DNA from 3 places in the Paenibacillus sp. ATY16 genome. Region 3 is predicted to be linked to each of the others. Evidence: predicted binding sites of a transcription regulator. Region 3 holds the regulator's gene; each other region holds the start of a gene.

Region 1 (6,826 bases), on a different contig from region 3:
GGAATCAGCAAATTCCAGATTGATTGCCCTTAACTGCTCAATTTGATCGGGAACAATAATTTTCGCCGTAATTTCGGCTGCTAAAGCCTGGAGAACGGCCATCGTAGAATACATTTTAAATATGTCGTCCTTCTCGATTTCCGTTACTTTCGTTTCTTTTCCCGGATGCGTGGATACAAGCCCTTGTACTTCGAGCAGTTGAAAGGCTTCACGTATCGGCGTGCGGCTGACGCCAAGCGATTCCGCCAATTCGGCGTCGATCAGTTTTTCTCCTGGCTGCAAAGTACCGTCGATAATCCATCGTTGGATTTGGGAAAAGGCTCTTTCTTTTGCGGACATTCGCGCAGGCGAGACGAAATTTTTAGGTACCGGCATGGATTTAATCATCCTTACTCTTTTTTATCGATTATCAATCTTATATGCAATATATCGCATACCTATATTTAATGCAAGCAACATATCCCATTTTTATCAGAATAAAAAAAGACGCCCCCTGTTGGGTTCGTCTTCCTACTCGGATTTGTTTGTCTCTTGCCTACTCCATTCCGGCGGCAAAAGCCTGGCATATTGGGGTTGCGCGTAACGGTCGTCAATCAGCATGAGCATTCCCCGGTCGTTTTCCGAACGGATCAGCCGCCCGCCGGCCTGCAGCACTTTGTTCATGCCGGGAAAGACGTATGCATATTCGAAGCCGTTTTTCCCTTGGCGGTCGAAATAGTCTTTAATAATGTTCCTTTCCAGCCCGACCTGGGGCAATCCTACTCCAACGACGGCCACGCCGGTAAGACGGTCCCCCACCAAATCGATCCCCTCCGAGAAAATGCCGCCCATAACGGCGAAGCCGACAAGCGTCTTTTTATTGTCCGGTGCAAAGGCGGCCAGATAGGCATCCCGCTCCTCCTCGGACATAGAAGGCTTTTGGACAATCGTCGTATAGGTTGTCATCTCTTCGGAGGACGGCGACAGTTCCATTAAACGTTCATACACTCCGTTCATGTAGGCATATGACGGAAAAAACACAAAATTATTGCCCCGTCGCCGTTCGGCCATCGAATGCAGCAAACTCGCGACCCGGTCCATTGTCCGTTCGCGGTCCTGATAACGGGTCGACAGCCGTTCGATCCGGACATCAAGCTGCTCGGACGAGAATGGCGAGGGAATGGCAACGGCGTAATCCGTTTCAGCATCTCCGCCAAGCATGTCCATAAAATAATGAAGCGGAGACAGCGTAGCGGAAAACAGAATCTGAGCTTTGTAGCCTTTGGCAAATTGCCGAAGCAGATACGAGGGATCGAGGCAGAACAGCTTGATGCGAACGTCATTCCTTTCCTTCTCGGCGTAGGTGACGTATCGCTCGTCATAAAGCTTGGCTATGCGCAAGAAATGCTGGCAACCGAAATAGACGTCCAGCAATAACGGATCTTGGTCCCCTTGAGCCAATTGCTCTTCCGCCGTTTGGACAAGCGATTCCAATTGTTCAATCAATTGCTCAGGCAGGTAACGCTCCATGTTTGTTCCGGTTGCTTCCTTGCCGACTTCCTCAATCGATTTGCGCAAAGCGATAAAATATTGGTTTACTGCTTTCGCCGATTGGTACACGAGCGGACGAATCGTTTTGCTTGCGCGCTGAAGCTCGAGAAAATCGGCTTTTTTAAGCTCCGCCGAATACATTTCCCGTGCCCGGTCGACAAGGTTATGCGCTTCGTCTACCAATAATGCCGTCTTCCGCTTCTGCTCCTCAAACAGTCTCTTCAGGTTTACGCGAGGATCAAAAATATAGTTATAATCGCAAATGACCGCATCCGCCGCATAAGCGGCATCAAGCGAAAACTCGAACGGGCAGACATGGTGCTTGTAAGCGTACCGTTCAATGACTTCGCGCGTCATGGACGTCTCGTTGCCCAGCATGTCCAGGATGGCTCCATTTACGCGGTCGTAATACCCTTTTGCGAATTCGCAGTACTCGGGAGAACAGCGAACTTCGTCTTTCAGGCATACCTTTTCCTTTGCCGTCAACGTAACCGCATGCAGATGCAGACCGCCATCGCCGAGCATCTTAAGCGCGTCTTCGGCAGCCGTGCGCGTTGTCGTTCGGGCTGTTAAATAAAAGAGCCGCTCCAGCCGTTCCTCCCCAATCGCTTTCACAGCCGGAAAAAGTGTCGACATCGTCTTGCCTATTCCGGTTGGCGCCTTCGCAAACAGCTTGCGCCCATCCACGATCGTCTGGTACACGGAAGCTGCCAGCTTGCGCTGGCCAGCCCGATACGAGGAGAACGGGAAAGCCAGTTTCTTGATGCTGGCATCCCGTTTTGCGGCATGAAGAATCTTCATTGCGGCATACGGATAATAGCTGCTAACCGTATCGTGCAAAAACTGCTCGAGTTCCGTTACTGTCATCGTCCGCACGAAGCGGCGGCATTCTCCGGTGTCTATATGCATGTAGGTGAGCTGAACGTTAATCGAAGCTAATTCCCGCTCCTTTGCGACCATATAGGCATAACAATACGCCTGCGCCCAATGAACGAAGTGCGTCTCCTCCATAAGGGCGGGGAGTCTGCCGGAGGTGGATTTGATCTCGTCGATCGTTAGCCCGCCATCGGTCTGAAGAAGACCGTCGCAACGGCCGTCAATGACAAACAGCAGATCCCGGAAAGCCAGTTCTGCCGATACGTATACCTCTTTGGCATCCTGCTCGCCATATTGCCGCTGTATTTGCTGATGCGCCTTCGTTCCTTCCGTAAGCGCAACGGCCGATCGGAAAGCTGTATCGATATCCCCACTCCTATAAGCGTATTCCACGAGCGCACGCACGGATAATTTCACAGTATTTGTCATAACGTTCTTCTCGCTCCTCGCTCTTCGCCGTACAAGATTCCTTATTGAATCGACTATACCAAACGGATGTTCGCGAGTAAATAGAGCGATGCTGTTTCAATGATCGATTTCCTGTTTATTTACTAACCAGAGTTCAATATTAATCTCGAGAGGAATGAATGTAGCATGACTACCAAAACAACCAAAACCGTCCAACAACACTTGAACCGCCAAATCGCCAACTGGAGCGTTCTCTATACGAAGCTTCACAACTATCATTGGTACGTCAAAGGTTCGCAGTTCTTTACGCTGCACGTTAAGTTCCAGGAGCTCTATGAAGAAGCGGCACTGCATGTCGACGAAATCGCGGAACGCTTACTCGCGGTAAAAGGCCAGCCGATCGCCACAATGAGCGACCACCTGAAGGAGTCCACCCTTAAGGAGGCCAGCGGCAAGGAGACAGCCGAACAAATGGTTGACCAGCTTATTAAAGATTTCTCGTTAGTGATAGATGAACTTAAAGAAGGAATGGATGAAGCCGAGGAAGCCGGCGACGAAACAACGGCGGACATGCTTCTTGCCATCCATAGCAAGCTCGAAAAACATGTTTGGATGCTTAGCGCGTTTAACGGTAAATAAAAAGTTTGCCCATTTAACAACAACAGCCCGCTTCTAATGAAGCGGGCTGTTTACATTTAACGCAATTGCAGCCATCCGGGAATAACCCTTACGTAATCCATCGTATCTTCCCATTCGATGAAGCGCTCCTCGCGCAATTTCTCAAGCGCCTTTCGGATCTGCCCCGTTTCCCTTTGAGCGAATCGCGCTAATTCCGGAATAACGATACGCGTATTCTGATGGCCATTTCGATTAAATAGAATCCTGAGCAATTTCCGCTCCGTATCGTTCAACAGGTTAAGCCCCTTCTTTCTTTCGCGCGATTTCAACATCTACGATTCCTTCGAGATTGAAAATACGAATGGCTTGAGCCTGGAAACAATACGCCTTCAGCCGACCGGCTTTAACCGATATAACGCGAACATCGCGTATGCTTACCTCGCGCTTTCGATCAATATAAATGAGCTGTACCACTTTGCCGATAAACCTCTCCATTCGAATTCACCCCGTCAGGAACATTTGTTCTTATTTATTATATACCAAACATACGTTCCCGATGCAAGATCTCAAACGTAAAATGGAATAATTTAAGCGCCTGGCTAGCCCGCAACAAAAAACAGCAGCCGATTTGGCTGCTGTTCCCGTTATTTTTTCCGTCTCGAGGCCTATAGTTCTTTTTCGCTTAAAAATTCGTTTTGCACTTCTTCGCCATTCGGATTGCTATTTTTAATCTGGCTTAGACGTCCATTGCGGTTCTCTCCGCCGTGAACGCTATTTTGCCGCTGATCATTATTGTCGGTATGATCATGCTGGTTATGGTTGTAGTTACTGTTATCGGACATTTCCGGGCTCATCCTTTCTGCAAAAGCTAAATCTAGATTGTGTATTTCCGGTCAGATTTATGCAGTTCAATCGTTAAGACAAGATTTCGATGTACCCTTCCGTTCCGTGCACCCGGATCCGCTGCCCGTCTTTAATCAAAGTCGTGGCATTCTCTACGGCAACTACCGCGGGAATCCCGTATTCGCGCGCAATAACCGCGCCATGCGTCATTAGTCCACCTACTTCAGTGACAAGACCTTTGATGGATACAAACAGAGGGGTCCAGCTCGGGTCCGTAAAAGAGGTAACTAATATATCCCCGTCCTCCAAATTTGCTTCCCCCATGTCCAGGATGACGCGTGCCCGGCCCTCGATAACGCCGGAGGAAACCGCTAAACCCGCTATAGCCTCGGCGGGCAGATTTTCGCGTCTGTACTCGCCTGCAATGATTTCGCCGTCAGATGTAATGACGCGTGGCGGAGTTAGCTTTTCGTACCGCTTATAATCGTCTTTTCGTTTAATGATGAGCTGCTCATCCAATTGGTTCGAGCGTATAACCTCTTTAAGCTCTTCAAAAGCGAGATAGAACACATCTTCTTTTTCTTGTATGACGTTCTTGTGCACGAGTTGTTCGGCTTCCTTCAGAATGGCCTGCTTATAAACAAAATAACGGCTGACCATCCCGTATTTCGGATACTCCCGGTAACCGGCATAATTCCGGATCAGATTAATTCTTTTCTTAGTTTCGCTTGCTTTTTCCTCGCCATCGGGCAATTGCCTTAACCTTGCTAATATCTCTTGTTCCTTATCCAGAGCTTCCTGGCGTCCTTGCTCGAATTTAAGGGTGCTGTCATTGGGTTCGAAGTTTTTAATGTTTGTGAGTATAACGGGAATAAGCGCAGCCGGATTTTCGCTCCAGCGGGTTCTGGTCAAATCGATCTCTCCGGGACAACGCATGCCGTATTTCTCGAGATAATGATGAATCGCAGTTAGGGCTTGCTGTCCTCCCTTCACCTTGATTAGTCCCTCCAAATCATCTTTACCATTCTGCAAATATTCAATGACTTGCGGATATGGACGAATGACATCCGCGACATCCATAAGCGCTAATCCCATTTCCGAGGTAACGTTATTCGGAACCGATTGAGATAACGTATCCGCTGCGTTTTTCTCGCCTAACCATTCGTAAAGCTTCTCGTTGATCCAGGTTAAAGCATTCATGGAAGCCATAATCATTTGAATGCTTTGCGGGTTAAATAATACCTTCCTCAGCTGCTGGATATCCTCCACGATAAAATCAAATAGCTCCGTGCCAGATTTCGTTTGGATCGTTCGTTTTAATTCCTCGATCGACGCTTCGCTATTCTTAATTAAATCATCAACCATATGAGGCTCAAGCTCCGGTTCTGCTTTAGCATTTGCAGGCGGAGAAGCTTTTTGGCTGTGGCCGGGATGAGGTTCGCAAGCTTCCATCGATACGGGCTGGATATAATCTCCACGCTTGATTACGGTCGTTAAGGCGTCCTTGATCAGCGGTTCGGATTGTCCGATTGTATTTAATAGCCGTTCCCTGCTTTCCGGAGAAGCAAGCATTTGGGTAACATCAACAAACAACCATCCGCCTGCCCTCCGCATGGGTGCGGGAGTCGTCATGAGGTAGAAGGATAGACCGAGCGGTTTGATAGGGTCGGTCATCATTTGCTGGTGGGCAACGGATACGTAAACATGATTTCCTGCATCATTCGCTTCTGGAATCGGGAACAAGGTTGTGATAGGCCGGCTCTGAACGATATGAAAAGTATCCTCCGCCATGCACCATTCGATATCTTGCGGACAGCCAAAATAGGCTTCAATCCGTCTTCCGATCCGTGCCAGTCGCAAAATCTGTTCTTCCGTCAGCACTTGATTGTTCTGCCGGTCAGGATCCATCGGCTGCGTTTCGGTTCCGCCATTTTCACGGCTATAGATCGCGAGCTTTTTGGCTGCTATCCTCTTGTCGACAATGATTTCATCCCGCACTTTATAGCAATCGGCAGATACCACGCCGGAGACCAGCGCTTCTCCGAGTCCAAAGCCGGCATCAATGGACAACACCTTGCGGTTAGCCGTAACGGGATCCGCGGTAAATAAAATGCCCGATGCGTAAGGGAAGACCATCTTTTGGATGATGACGGATAGATGAACTTGACCGTGGTCGAATCCGTTCTGCATCCGGTAGATGACCGCGCGTTCCGTGAACAAGGATGCCCAGCATTTGCTGATATGCCTAAGTATCTCTTCCTTGCCGACGATATTGAGATAGGTATCCTGTTGTCCGGCAAAAGAGGCATGCGGCAGGTCCTCTGCCGTTGCGCTGGAGCGTACGGCATAGGCAGCCTGCTCGCCAAACCGCGAAAGGTAATGAGCAACGGCTGCTACAACCTCCGCCGGAATCTCGAGTTGTCTGATAGTCTGACGGATTTCGCTGCTGATTGAGCCGATCTCCCCTCGGTCCCCGGGCTTCAGCGACGTTAACCGGTTCACCAAAGCATGCAACGTTTGACTTGATTCAATGGCTTTTCGATAGCCTTCG
Region 2 (6,826 bases), on a different contig from region 3:
TCATTCGTTTTCGGATCAATATAATACTCGCCGTCGCCCGATTTGCCAGTCGTTTCGGCTGCCGGGTTGGTTACGGTAATATACGTATGCCAATCATCCCCGTTGAGAGTGAGTCCGATATTTTTATTCCCGTTTTCATCCGTCGGGTGCTTTTCTATATAAGATTTGATGATGTTCTCGTAATCTTGCAGCGTCTTGATCTCAGGGTAGCCCGCTTCCTTTACCGCGCGGTGCTGCAGCTCGAATCCGCCTCCCGCTACAAACGTTTGTCCGTCAACAGCCGAATAGGTCGGAATCACGTAGATGGACGGATCGTCGTTGCTGTAGCGCAGCCGATTCATTTGATCGCCAAACAGCTTCTTCAGATTCGGGGCGTACTTCTCGATCAAATCCGTCAGATCAAGCATGGCTCCCGCATCGACCAATTTGTTCAAATCCCCTTTGGGGCTGATCAGATCGGGATAATCCCCGCTGGTCGCGATGAGGGCTACCTTCTGTGCAGGATCGCCAACCGCAAACTCGGCATCAAGCGTAACGCCTGTCTGCTTTGTAATTTCTTTGCCTACATCATCCTGCATATTCCTCCAATTCGGATTGCCATCCTCGCTGAAGAACGAGAAGGTAACTGGGGAGGTCTCATTTCCCTGCTCTTTTCCCGTGTTACCGCTTACAACATTGCCATTGCCGTTATTTCCCGCGCATCCGGCCAATACGCCTACCGCGAGCGTAAAGACCATGCCCAGCTTCGAGATTTCCCCTGCTTTTACCATCCTGTATACCCCCATTTAAATTAAGATTCGTATATCGTATAAACAGGTTACCCTGCCGATACCGCTGTCAGATCAATCAGCTTTTCACCGCGCCAAGCGTCATCCCCGTAACGAAATACCGCTGCAGAAACGGATAGACCAGAAGAATCGGAACCGTAACAATGATTGTGATTGCCATTTTGACCGATTCCGGAGAAATTCTGTTCATCACTTGATTCATGTTCGTCCCGTTAACCTCTTGACCGTTGCTGCCCACCTGGGTGCTCTGCAGCACTTTCATTAACTCGAACTGCAGCGTGGTCAAATGCTCCTTCGAGCCGTTGTACAAATACGTATCAAACCAGGAATTCCATTGGCCAACCGCCAGGAACAGCGCAACCGTGGCCAGTGCCGGCAGCAATAACGGAAGAATGACGCGCCAGTAGATCGTAAAATCATTGGCTCCGTCCAGCTTCGCCGATTCCTGAAGGGCGTACGGCAGCCCGTCGATAAACGAGCGAATAATAAACACATTGAATGCGCTTACGAGTCCGGGCAGCACATACACCCAGAACGTTCCGATAAGATGCATATCGCGCATTAGAAGGTAGAAAGGAATAAGACCGCCCGATACATACATCGTTAGCGCCAGGAATAGGGATAGAAACTTACGTCCGTCGAATTCCGCCCGGCTCAGCACGTAAGCCAGCATGGAAGAACTGATAAGCCCCAGCACCGTACCGGCCAAGGTCCGCAGCACCGAAATCTTGAGTCCCGTAAGCAGCCCTGCGAACGAGAAAATAAGCGAATAATTGTCAAACGTCAAGTGACGGGGAAAAACCGTAATGCCTCCCCTTACCGTGTCGGTTGAATCATTCAGGGATATAGCCAGCACATTCAGGAACGGGTAAAGGGTACAGACCGCTACCAGCGAAATAACGAGGTAAACGATCACGTCAAAGAGCCGATCCGTCAGTGAGATGCGAACTTTCACTATTTCAATCCCTCCTTACATAATGCTTTCTTTGGTGATCTTCTTGAAAATGCCGTTCGCGACGAATAGCAGGATCAGACTTACCACGGAGTTGAAAATGTTAATTGCGGTGCCGAAGGAATAACGTCCCATTCCCAGTCCGTAGTTAAGGGCATACAGATCAAGAACTTCGGATTTCTCTTTTACCAGACTGTTCCCGAGGAGAAACTGCTTCTCGAACCCGATGCTTATCAGATGTCCGATTGACATAATCAGCAAAATAATAATCGTGGAACGAATACCCGGCAGCGTAATATGCCAAATCTGCTTCAACCTGCTTGCACCGTCAACACGGGCTGCCTCGTAGAGTTCCGGACCAATCCCGGCAATGGCGGCCAGATAGATAATGGCGTTCCAGCCGGTTTCCTTCCAAATATCCGCGCTCGTCACCAGGTACCAGAACAAATTTTCCTTGGCCATAAACTGAATCGGCTCATGAATGAGATGCAGGCCTACCAAGATTTGATTCACAACGCCATTCTCGGCTGAAAGCATCTTCGTCACAATCCCCGCAACAACCACCCAGGAGACAAAATGCGGCAGATAGGAAACCGTCTGTACGACGCGTTTCAGAAACGAAATACGGACCTCGTTCAACAGAACGGCGAAGAGGATCGGAATCGTAAAGCTCGCAATGAGCCCCATAAAACTCATCGCCAAAGTGTTTCGCAGCGCATTAAAAAATTGATCATCCTGAAATAACATCCGAAAGTTATCAAAGCCGACCCACTTCTGGTCGAAGAAGGACTTCCCTACTCGAAATTGCTGAAAAGCCATCGTCCAGCCCCATAACGGCATATAACTGAATACAAAAACAAAAATGACAAAAGGGACCGACATGTAATAAAGATACCGCTGCCGGACAATGCGCTGCCAAATGCTTATGACGGACAAATCCGCACCACTCCTCTGCTGTTTTTCCTGTTCACTTAGCATTATAATGGAGCAAATTAGACCTAATCCTTGATTTTAGGGTCTTAAAATAGCATGATTAGGACATCAAACTAGCTTACGTCATGTTTTTGAGGGGAGTTTTAAGTCTTATGACAAGCGTCCATTTAAATTGGTTTACCTCCGACGAGCAATTTCTGTTCTATATCGGATATGGCGGGCATGACGAGGACATGTATCTTCACGATCACGTGGATTTTTCCGAGCTCGTTATCGTTTTGAACGGAAATGCTACTCATATCGTAAACACCGAAGCTTCGTTTATTAAGAAGGGGGATGTCTTTGTTATTGACGGCGCTGCCTCTCATGCCTACAAGGATCCCCATGATTTCCGGATCTGCAACATCATGTACCGTCCGGACATCCTTGCATCAGCCGGCCCCGATCTGCGATCCTCCAACGGCTTCCGGGCGTTGTTCGTTCTGGAACCGTTTTATCGGAATATCCAGTCCTTCAGCAGCAAACTCAGCTTGCCGATCCCGGGCCTGGAATACGTATCCTCCCTCGTCGCCTTTATGATTGAGGAATACGCGGACAAGCTTCAGGGCTATCAGACTATGCTGCGGTCGCGTTTCATGGAGCTTGTCGTTTATTTGTCCAGGCAATATCAGACTCAGGGCCAGCAAGGAATCCAAGGAAATCTGATGCATTTGGCGAATGCGATTTCCTTTATGGAAGACCACTATCTTGAGCCGCTTACGCGTGAGCAGATTGCCGAGAAATCGGATATTTCGGTAAGGCACTTAAACCGGATTTTTCAGTCCTATTATCAAACGACGCCCTTTGCCTATCTTCTGCGCCTCCGCCTGGAGCATGCATGCAATTTGCTTAAGACAACCCATGTCCCGATTACGGAAGTTTCGTATAAAAGCGGATTTAACGACAGCAACTATTTCACCCGCCAGTTCACCAAGGTTTACGGGATGTCTCCGAAGGTGTACCGCAGGGAGCAGTTTAATTAAACCAACAAAAAAACACCGCGCTGCGTGCAGCGGACGGTGCTTCCGAAGGTTCACTTAAACATCGTGGAAATATATTTGGCGATGCTCCATTGTTAGTCGTGTCTAACAATTGGGGTGCAGTTCATTCATTGGCTGCGGTTTTGTTACTAGCGTACGTTTTCTCTTAACAATAATGGCAGATCCCACCTGTGCTTCATATTTCAAATTTGGTTCCTAAAAATTATTGAGATATATTTCTCCAGCCATTTCGCCATTTCTTGTTTCAGTGTATGACGCAAAAGTGCAAAGTCTGAAACATATCCTCGTAAAGAAATCTCGTATAAGATTCCGTCACTGTTTCTCTTAACTTCCGTTATCTTTGCGTTCAACTGTCGTACCTGTTGTCGCACTTCATATATGTCGTTATCAATTAACGTTAGCAAAATTTCGCCGGACCGAAAAAAAAGTGGAGCAAGTGTATAGCTCTCAAGTTTTATTTTATCGTTATTTCGCTTTACCATTTCACGTACAAAGGGTAAAGCACAGTGGTTTTTTATTAAACTATACTCGTCTGATGTTATATTGGACTGATCATTCATAAAAGATCACCTCTCGGTGATTATAATACGAACATTAGTTCTTATCAAGAGTCTCGCCATAAATAACGGTTAGTGGCAACAAGGATTGAAAAATAAAATTGAATTGGAGAATTTATCCCTTGAATTACGAACATGCATTCGGTATATAATAAAACAAGAACATATATTCGTCTTTTCTGGGAGGTCATTGTGTGCCCGTTATTATGTTAGCGGACTGCCAATCTTTTTATGCGTCGGTCGAAAAAGCAGCGCACCCGGAATATCGTGAGAAGCCACTTATTGTGGCTGGGGACCCGGCACGCAGATCTGGGATTGTTCTCGCAGCATGTCCCATTGCTAAACAATATGGTATAACCACTGCAGAAACATTAGGGGAAGCTTTGGGGAAATGTCCCGATGTTGTGATTATTCGTCCACATATGCAGACCTATATTGATGTGTCACTTATGATAACGGAAATATTTGAATCCTTCACAGATTTGGTCGAGCCTTTTTCTATTGATGAACAGTTTTTAGACGTAACCGGTTCCCTAAGTTATTTTGGTTCTCCAGAAGAAATTGCGCGCAGAATTCAAATTAAGGTAATGATGTATACAGGTGTTTGGATTAGAGTGGGTATAAGTTCAACAAAGATATTGGCCAAAATGGCAACTGATATATGGGCCAAGAAAAGTACTACAGGGATATTTACAATACAAAAAAGTGATGTAGAAAGCTTACTATGGCCACAGCCTATAAATAAAATGTTCGGTGTTGGTTCGCGCATGACCGCGCATTTCCAGCGAATGGGAATTACAACCATTGGGGATCTTGGTAGCCTCCCCCTGTCGGACTTCAAGCGCAGGCTGCAGGCGCGGATGGGCCGCAACAGCGATATTCAAGCGGAGCTGTTCTGGCAGACGGCAAACGGCATTGACCCGAGTCCTGTCAAGCCGAGCACGCATGACGCGCAGAAGGCCGTGGGCCACCAAATGACGCTGCCTCGCGATTACAGCAACCCGCAGGAGATCGATATCATTCTGCTGGAGTTAAGCGAGGAGGTATGCCGTCGCAGCCGTGCCAAAGGCTATATGGGTAGCGTTGTCGCAGCCGGCGCTCAGGGTGCGGACTTCGATCACCCGACGGGCTTTTTCCGTCAAATGACGGTGCCCGATCCGACCAATATTACGAAGGAAGTATTCGCCGCGGCACGGACGTTATTTTATGCAAACTGGGATCGACTTCCCGTCCGCAAGCTCGGTGTTACGTTATCTAAGCTGGTTCCCGACGATCAATATCAGCTCACCCTGTTTGGCAACAGAGAAAAGGAAAGAAAGCTGGACCGTGTCACCGATACGATCCGCGATAAATTTGGAACGACCTCGATTCTGCGGGCGTCCTCGCTGCTGGAAGCAGCTCAGGCTCGTGAGCGTAGCGTCAAAATTGGAGGACACTACAAATGAGCAAGAAACTCGAAGGCAACGGCCGCTGGGAATCTAGCCGCATGATGCTGCCTGAACACCGGGAGCAATACCTAAGTCGCAGATATGGACAACAAGAGCAAGTAAAGACAGACCTGCCCACTAAGGAAGAACTTGAATTAGTTCGAGACTACGTGTTACTGCCCATGATGCTCACGATTGTAGATAAAAATAGCACTGAGATTGGACTTACTTCTTATTCTTTGAAGAACCTGTATGTAAAGGCTTCTCAAGTCTTAATGACGCGAATTCATGCGGATTTAAGCGAGGTAAGAAAACAAATGAAGGTAAGAAACATAAGAGTGTTTCAAGAAGAGCGCGTAGATAGCGCTATTCATTATAGGTTTGTGTGTCGAGGATATGAGGATACGTTTGCCATGATGCGTGATGTTGTAAGAGCTGAGATAAGTATAAGAATCTCTAAATATGTATCAGAAATGTTTAAGCCATAAACAACTTCGAGCTGCACCCCTTAAAGTGGTCTATTAGAGACCACTTCGAGTAATGCAACCACTTCGGTGTTTCTTTGTATCGAACGCAGCTAGTACATCTTTAGACAGTCTATAAATAATTTCGATTTCTTTAATGCTTCGAGTGTGAAGCAATACTTTTAAAGAGTCCAGTGCCTTTTCTTTATCCGTGAGTTTCATGGGCCCTAATATCTCAAGAGGGCTGATTCTTAAGGCATTAATTAACCTCTCGAGGGTCTCCAGAGAAATATTTTTTCTCCCGTTCTACGCTGCCAATGTATGATTGAGGCAGTTGAACCATTTCGCCTAGTTGTTCCTGGGTAAGCCCACGATTCTTCCGAAGAATCCGGATTTGTTGCCCGATTTGTTTGATTAATTCTGCCATTTTGACCACCTCTCTTAAAGAGTAGGTAAGTCGTGTGAACAATTAAATATACTCATAACATATAAAACCATTTTATTTTAGATGTTTTAAGATCTATTATGGTGTTAAATTACATCATACGGGTGAGAATAATAACATGATTAATGCTCTTCCAAGTCAAGTGGTAATTGAGAATGTGCTTATGAGCAAAATTAGAGGAAAGATTGCCTACCAAGGAAATATTTCAGCATCAACAATA
Region 3 (6,826 bases):
ATCAAAAAGACGACCTCGAGCTCGTGCGGAATAAAATTCAGGATAAATTGACCGGCGACACGGTTGCGTTTATCCTGCCGGCCGATCGCGGAGACCTGATTGCGCTTGCTTACCGCAGCGGGGAAGTAGTGGGCAACGAAGTGAGCGAGGATGGCGAATCCTTGCGTCTGACCGTACAGGTAAGCCGTCAGGCATACGAACAAAACGGTTATAAGCTTCAGCCGTATATTGAATAATAGAATAGGGTTTACGTTAACTTAAGGGAGAGACAGGCTTAGAATGAGTTACAATGCGCAGGAAGACAATGAATCCGTATGGGATGAACTTGAAAAATTAGCGGACGAAGCGGAGGAGCTGGCTGCAGGCCAGCTTCGTTCCATTGACCGCATCGCCGAAAAAAATCAATGGAAGGTGATCCGGGCGTTTCAGCGGCACCAGGTCAGCGATTTTCATTTTACCGGCTCAACGGGGTATGGCTATAATGACCGGGGCCGTGAAGTGCTTGATCTGGTCTACGCGGATGTATTTGGAGCGGAAGCGGCGCTTGTGCGTCCGCATTTCGTATCGGGTACGCACACCATCGGGTGCGCGTTATTTGGCGTGCTCCGGCCGGGGGATGAGCTCCTTTACATTACAGGTAAGCCATACGATACGCTGCACAAGGTGATCGGCAAGCCCGGAGACGGGACGGGCTCTCTTCAGGATTGGGGCGTCCGCTATAACGAGGTGGCTCTGCACGAGGACGGAAGTCTGGATTGGACCGGCATTGAAGCCGGCATTAACGAGCGGACGAAGGTTATCGGCATTCAGCGATCGAGAGGCTATAGCTGGAGGGCGTCATTTACCGTTGCCGAGATTGGCGATATGGTTCAGCGCGTGAAGCAAATCAAGCCGGATGTGCTTGTATTTGTAGATAACTGCTACGGGGAATTTACCGAGCTTCTGGAGCCAACCCAGGTTGGGGTTGATATCATGGCGGGCTCGCTTATCAAAAATCCCGGAGGAGGCCTTGCTTCGACCGGGGGATACATCGTTGGTACTGCCGCTGCCGTGGAGCAGGCTGCCTTCCGTCTTACGGCGCCTGGCATCGGAGGGGAAGTTGGCGCTATGCTTGACACGCTGCGAGGTATTTATCAGGGCTTGTTCCTGGCGCCGCATTTGGTTGGACAAGCTGTTAAAGGAAGCGTATTTGCTTCGGCAATGTTCGAGCAGCTTGGCTTTGAAACGAAACCGCATTGGTCTGAGCCGCGTACTGACCTTATACAGGCTGTCCGTTTTGGCGGTGCGGAGCAGTTGATCGCTTTTGTACAGGGTATTCAGAAGGCTGCGGCGGTAGATTCGCATGTTGTGCCCGAGCCATGGGACATGCCGGGATACGAGCATCCCGTCATTATGGCGGCAGGGACGTTTATTCAGGGCGGAAGCCTTGAATTGTCTGCGGACGCGCCTATCCGCGAGCCTTATATCGCTTATATGCAAGGCGGTTTGACGTTTGCCCATGCGAAGTTTGGTGTTCTCACAGCGTTACGTCGACTCATTAACAACGGGCTTATCATAATTAAACGTAATTAAACCTAACACAACTTGACACGTTTTTGGTAGGGCGTTATGATAGGTGTATAAATGAGCGACTGGAAGGTTGATGCGACATGGGTGACGATATTCGTAGAAACATGGCCTTATTTCCGATCGGTATCGTAATGAAGCTGACGGATCTAACGGCGCGTCAAATTCGTTATTATGAGCAGCATGAATTGATTGTTCCCGCCAGAACGGCGGGCAACCAGCGACTGTTCTCTTTTAATGACGTTGAACGGTTACTGGAAATTAAGGCGTTAATCGAAAAAGGCGTTAATATCGCCGGCATTAAGCAAGTCATGAATCCGGTTTCAAAAGAATCGGATGATGCAACAATCGTAAGCGAGCAATCCGAAGTGAAGCGCAAGGAGCTATCCGATGCGCAGCTGCACCGCCTTCTCAAGCAGCAATTGCTGGAGAAACGCCCTGGTCAGGCTTCGCTTATTCAAGGCCAGTTGTCCCGTTTCTTGAACAAGCGCTAGCATGTCCTATTAAAGCTGATGCTTACGAAGCAAGAATTGCTTCACAATTCTTTAAGCGTATGCTTACGAAGTAAGAATAGCTTCGCAATTCTTTTAAAGGAGATGAATGCTGTGAGCTACACAAAAGAGGATATTAAACGCATTGCGGAGGAACAGAACGTTCGATTTATCCGTCTTCAATTTACCGATTTGCTCGGAACGATCAAAAACGTAGAGATTCCGGTAAGCCAGCTGGATAAAGCATTAGACAATAAAATGATGTTCGATGGATCTTCCATTGAAGGTTACGTTCGTATCGAAGAATCTGACATGTACTTATACCCTGATCTGGATACTTGGGTCGTATTCCCATGGGTTGCGCAAGACCGCGTTGCCCGCCTGATCTGTGATATTTATATGCCTGACGGCACTCCGTTTGCGGGCGACCCGCGCGGTATTCTGAAGCGTGCGCTGCAAGAGGCGGAAGAAATGGGCTTTACGGCGATGAACGTTGGTCCGGAACCGGAATTCTTCCTGTTCAAAACGGATGAGCGCGGCGAGCCTACAACCGAACTGAATGACCAGGGCGGATACTTCGACCTTGCGCCAATGGACATGGGCGAGAACTGCCGCCGTGAAATCGTATTGACGCTGGAAGAAATGGGCTTCGAGATTGAAGCTTCCCACCATGAGGTTGCTCCAGGCCAGCACGAGATCGACTTCAAATATGCGGATGCGATCAAAGCCGCAGACCAAATTCAAACGTTTAAGCTTGTTGTTAAGACGATTGCGAGACAACATGGCCTCCATGCCACCTTTATGCCGAAACCTCTGTTTGGCGTAAACGGTTCCGGTATGCATTGTCACCAATCGCTCTTCCAAGGCAGCACAAACGTATTCTATGACGAGAAGGATCGTCTCGGCCTTAGCCAAACCGCACGTTACTATATGGCAGGCATCCTCGAGCATGCTCGCGCGATGGCGGCTATTACGAACCCTACCATTAACTCGTACAAGCGGATGGTTCCCGGTTATGAAGCGCCTTGCTATGTAGCTTGGTCGGCAAGCAACCGCTCGCCAATGATCCGTATCCCGGCTTCCCGCGGACTTAGCACGCGTATCGAGGTTCGCAACCCGGACCCGGCTGCCAACCCGTATCTGGCTCTTGCCGTAATGCTGAAAGCCGGCCTTGACGGCATCAAAAACAAAACGGCGCTTCCGGCTCCTGTAGACCGCAACATCTACATCATGACGGAAGAGGAGCGCCTGGAGTCCGGCGTGCCAAGCCTTCCTTCCGATCTGAAGGAAGCGCTCGACGAAATGCTTCGCAGCGACGTGATCTGCGATGCGCTTGGCGAACATGCTCTTGCCCATTTCTACGAACTGAAAGAAATCGAATGGGACATGTACAAAACACAAGTTCATCAATGGGAACGCGATCAGTATCTGACGCTGTACTAAGATGGAAATCCCTTGGCGCTCTAAGCGTCAGGGGATTTTTTTCTATCTCTTATATAACAACGGAGGGCTGGCTGGGATAACGTTCGCAAGGATGATGTAAACAACAAGATTGCAGGGGACAAAGAGGAGGAACAGCAGTCTTACAAACAAAGAGGAAAGGTTGAAGTATTCGGCGATTCCTCCGCAAACTCCGGCAATGGATTTATCGAATAAAGACCTCGTTAATTTTTTCTTCATGCTTAACCACCTCGTCGCCTAAAGATGAAGCAATACGATAATACCATAATCAGGTAAAAAAGAGGCTGTTCTCCCTAACCGAATGCGAAATCGGATTAGCGGGAACAGCCTCTTTTATGCGAACAGATTAGTGAAAGTCACGGAACAAGCCAACTACTTTGCCAAGAATGGTGACATTGTTCAAACGGATTGGCTCCATGGTGGAGTTCTCCGGCTGAAGGCGGATATGATCCTTCTCTTTATAGAAGGTCTTAACCGTCGCTTCGTCATCTTCCGTCATGGCTACTACGATATCGCCGTTGTTGGCGGTCTGCTGCTGGCGGACGATAACATAGTCGCCGTTATGTATGCCGGCTTCAATCATGCTGTCGCCAACGACATTCAGGATAAATACCTCGTCGTCGCCAACGAAGTGTGCGGATAACGGGAAGTACTCTTCAATATTCTCAGTCGCCGTAATCGGCACGCCTGCCGTTACTTTGCCGACGATTGGCACTTGAGCCACAGCGGGGAGGATAATGCCGTCAACACCGTCTTGATCCAAAATTTCGATCGCCCGAGGTTTCGTTGGATCTCGTCTGATCAGGCCTTTCTTCTCTAGCCGATCCAGATGGCCGTGAACGGTGGAGCTTGACGCCAGGCCAACCGCTTCGCCGATTTCGCGAACAGAAGGCGGGTATCCTTTGTCCCGAACCTCATTCTTAATAAATTCAAGAATCGACTGTTGGCGGTTCGAAATCTTAGACACGTGAATCACTCCAATATAATATTTGTAGAAAATTATAGCATAGAACCGGAGTTCGTACAAACATAAGTTCTTAAAAACAAAAGTTCGCATTTTTATTGACTGCAAACATTTGTTCGTGTTATTCTAAGAACATAAGAAAACAGAACAAACGTTCGGGGAGCGATAATAATGATCATGAATCCATCTTTTTATAAAAGTATCCATAAGGAAAAAACCGCTAAATCGTTCAAATCGCGGGGTCATCACGTTCAACGCCATGCTTTTAAACTTATTGTGTGTGCTGCAGTGTTCGTTCTTCTTTTTACAAGCTTCCTTATGATGCGTACGAATGCATCGTCCGATCATATTCAAGAGGCTGCAGCGAATGAGCAAACGGTTATCGTAACGACGGGGGATACGCTGTGGGGGATTGCAGATCGTTTTTCCGAGGGCTCCAAGGACATAAGACAATACATATACAAGATTAAGGAACGCAACCAGTTAAGCTCGGTTGAGCTTCGGCCAGGACAGGTATTAATTATTCCTCAATAGGCCATATAATCGGAAGGACAGGCTATTCGGACACAGGATGTTCGAAATTGCCTGTCCTTTTGTTATTCTTCTATCATTGCCTTGACAATTGCTCGCGTTAAAAGTCAAAATAGGTAAGAAGGATGAGTAATAAGCAAATGAGGTGAAGGCAGTGGAAGAAGTCATCGCGCGTATTAACGAATTATCCCGTAAAAATAAAACGGTAGGTTTGACCGAAGAGGAAATTGCGGAGCGTGCCGTATTGCGCCAGAAATATTTGGAGAATTTCAAAAGGAATTTCCGCCAGCAGTTGGATTCGATCGAGATTGTAGACGGCGATCCTAACGATGTTGCTCATTAATTAAGTCATACAACTATATAACTAGCGTTGGCGCCGTTCCATGAACGGCGTCTGCAATATACAATGGGAGGAATAAGCTTGTCACGCACGTGGGAGCGCAAAGTGCGCAAAAATACGAACCAAATCAACAAAGCGCGTAAAAAGCACGGAGCATCGCAGATTGGCACTTCATCGAAACCCAAGGTAGACCGGTTTACCGGCCGTAACTACATATTCCCGATTGTGCTCATTTTGTTGATCAGTATGTATACGGTTTTCGTTACGACGGATCCTTCCTTTGAGCCTACGTCTATGTTCTGGGTAACGATCGGCTGCTACATTTTCCTGGCGCTTATTTTCTTCTTGCGCCGTCCTTACATTTCAATCGGCAAGGATTATATCCAGACCCGTAAAATGACGGGGGACAAGCAGCTGCACGTTTCCAACATTAAAGGGATCAGCGTTCAAAACGGTGCGGTCGTGATCATGCAGCAAAAAGGCGCAAACTGGGTATTCTCGCGGCTGCTTAACCGTTACCCAACGGATGAGATCGGCAGCAGACTGCAGGATTTCGCCAAAACACACAATTTGCCTTTCGAACAAAAATAGAAAAAGAGTAGGAGAGTTATGCGAATTATGGGGAAGCAAGCGGTACTATTTGATCTTGACGATACGTTGTTGTGGGATGACCGCAGCGTAAAAGAAGCATTTGAAGCAACATGCCAAGCCGGTGCGGAAGCTGCCGGCGTTGATCCGGAGCAGCTTGAAGAAGCCGTACGCAAAGAAGCGCGCGCTCTTTATGAATCCTATGAGACGTTCCCGTTCACGAAGATGATCGGTATTAACCCGTTTGAAGGACTCTGGGCGAATTTCCGCGAAGGCGAGCAGGAAGAGTTCCGCAAGCTGGAGCAGCTTGCGCCGGGCTACCGCAAGGAAGCTTGGACTCGCGGCTTGCGCGCGCTTGGCGTTGATAACGAAGAGCTTGGCGCTAAGCTGGCAGAGCAGTTCCCAGCGGAACGCCGCAAACGTCCTTTTGTCTATGACGAAACGTTCCGCGTGCTGGATGCGCTTAAAGGAAAGTATAAGCTGCTCCTGCTGACAAACGGTTCTCCGGATCTGCAGCGCGAGAAGCTTGCCGGCGTTCCTGAGCTGACTCCTTACTTCGATCACATCATTATCTCGGGCGAGTACGGTGAGGGCAAGCCTGCCGCTTCCATCTTCCGTCATGCGATGGAACGTCTCGGAATCGAGCCGGATCATGGCATTATGGTTGGCGACAAGCTGACTACCGATATTCTCGGCGCGAATACGGTTGGCATGACATCCGTATGGGTGAACCGTCACGGTGCGGTGCGCAATGACGAAATCATTCCTTCGCATGAAATTGCCCATTTGGAAGAGCTGCTGCTGCTTCTCGAGCAATAATGGACAAGACAAAGCCCCTCGCCATCGGAAGATGGAACGAGGGGCTTAATTTTATGAACAGGTCTC

What was found. Region 3 encodes LexA, which represses DNA repair genes until DNA is damaged. Its sites were predicted from a motif close to CGAACATATGTTCG; they were not measured.
Region 1: a site for LexA is predicted at 3,973-3,986, ahead of CFI03_RS21930 (WYL domain-containing protein). Genes of this name have one in related genera too.
Region 2: a site for LexA is predicted at 4,401-4,414, ahead of CFI03_RS13495 (DNA polymerase IV). Genes of this name have one in related genera too.

Annotation. Positions count from the first base shown of each region.
Region 1 covers NZ_NMOK02000037.1:353,604-360,429, reverse strand. Annotated here, with positions in the region: gene CFI03_RS21950 (GntR family transcriptional regulator) at 1-375, opposite strand, end outside; gene CFI03_RS21945 (helicase C-terminal domain-containing protein) at 511-2,835, opposite strand; gene CFI03_RS21940 (Dps family protein) at 3,001-3,453, shown strand; gene CFI03_RS21935 (hypothetical protein) at 3,510-3,764, opposite strand; gene CFI03_RS21930 (WYL domain-containing protein) at 3,730-3,927, opposite strand; gene CFI03_RS21925 (hypothetical protein) at 4,098-4,274, opposite strand; gene ppsA (phosphoenolpyruvate synthase) at 4,348-6,826, opposite strand, start outside.
Region 2 covers NZ_NMOK02000023.1:141,279-148,104, forward strand. Annotated here, with positions in the region: gene CFI03_RS13470 (ABC transporter substrate-binding protein) at 1-770, opposite strand, end outside; gene CFI03_RS13475 (carbohydrate ABC transporter permease) at 847-1,743, opposite strand; gene CFI03_RS13480 (ABC transporter permease) at 1,759-2,622, opposite strand; gene CFI03_RS13485 (helix-turn-helix domain-containing protein) at 2,826-3,695, shown strand; gene CFI03_RS13490 (YhjD family protein) at 3,896-4,273, opposite strand; gene CFI03_RS13495 (DNA polymerase IV) at 4,477-5,715, shown strand; gene CFI03_RS13500 (YhjD family protein) at 5,712-6,185, shown strand; gene CFI03_RS13505 (helix-turn-helix domain-containing protein) at 6,421-6,588, opposite strand; gene CFI03_RS13510 (DGQHR domain-containing protein) at 6,725-6,826, shown strand, end outside.
Region 3 covers NZ_NMOK02000053.1:82,383-89,208, reverse strand. Annotated here, with positions in the region: gene hflX (GTPase HflX) at 1-236, shown strand, start outside; gene CFI03_RS28550 (methionine gamma-lyase family protein) at 280-1,572, shown strand; gene CFI03_RS28545 (MerR family transcriptional regulator) at 1,650-2,060, shown strand; gene glnA (type I glutamate--ammonia ligase) at 2,172-3,500, shown strand; gene CFI03_RS28535 (PspC domain-containing protein) at 3,543-3,737, opposite strand; gene lexA (transcriptional repressor LexA) at 3,865-4,485, opposite strand; gene CFI03_RS28525 (LysM peptidoglycan-binding domain-containing protein) at 4,801-5,016, shown strand; gene CFI03_RS28520 (DUF896 domain-containing protein) at 5,168-5,356, shown strand; gene CFI03_RS28515 (hypothetical protein) at 5,435-5,944, shown strand; gene CFI03_RS28510 (HAD family hydrolase) at 5,972-6,760, shown strand; gene CFI03_RS28505 (1,2-dihydroxy-3-keto-5-methylthiopentene dioxygenase) at 6,825-6,826, opposite strand, start outside.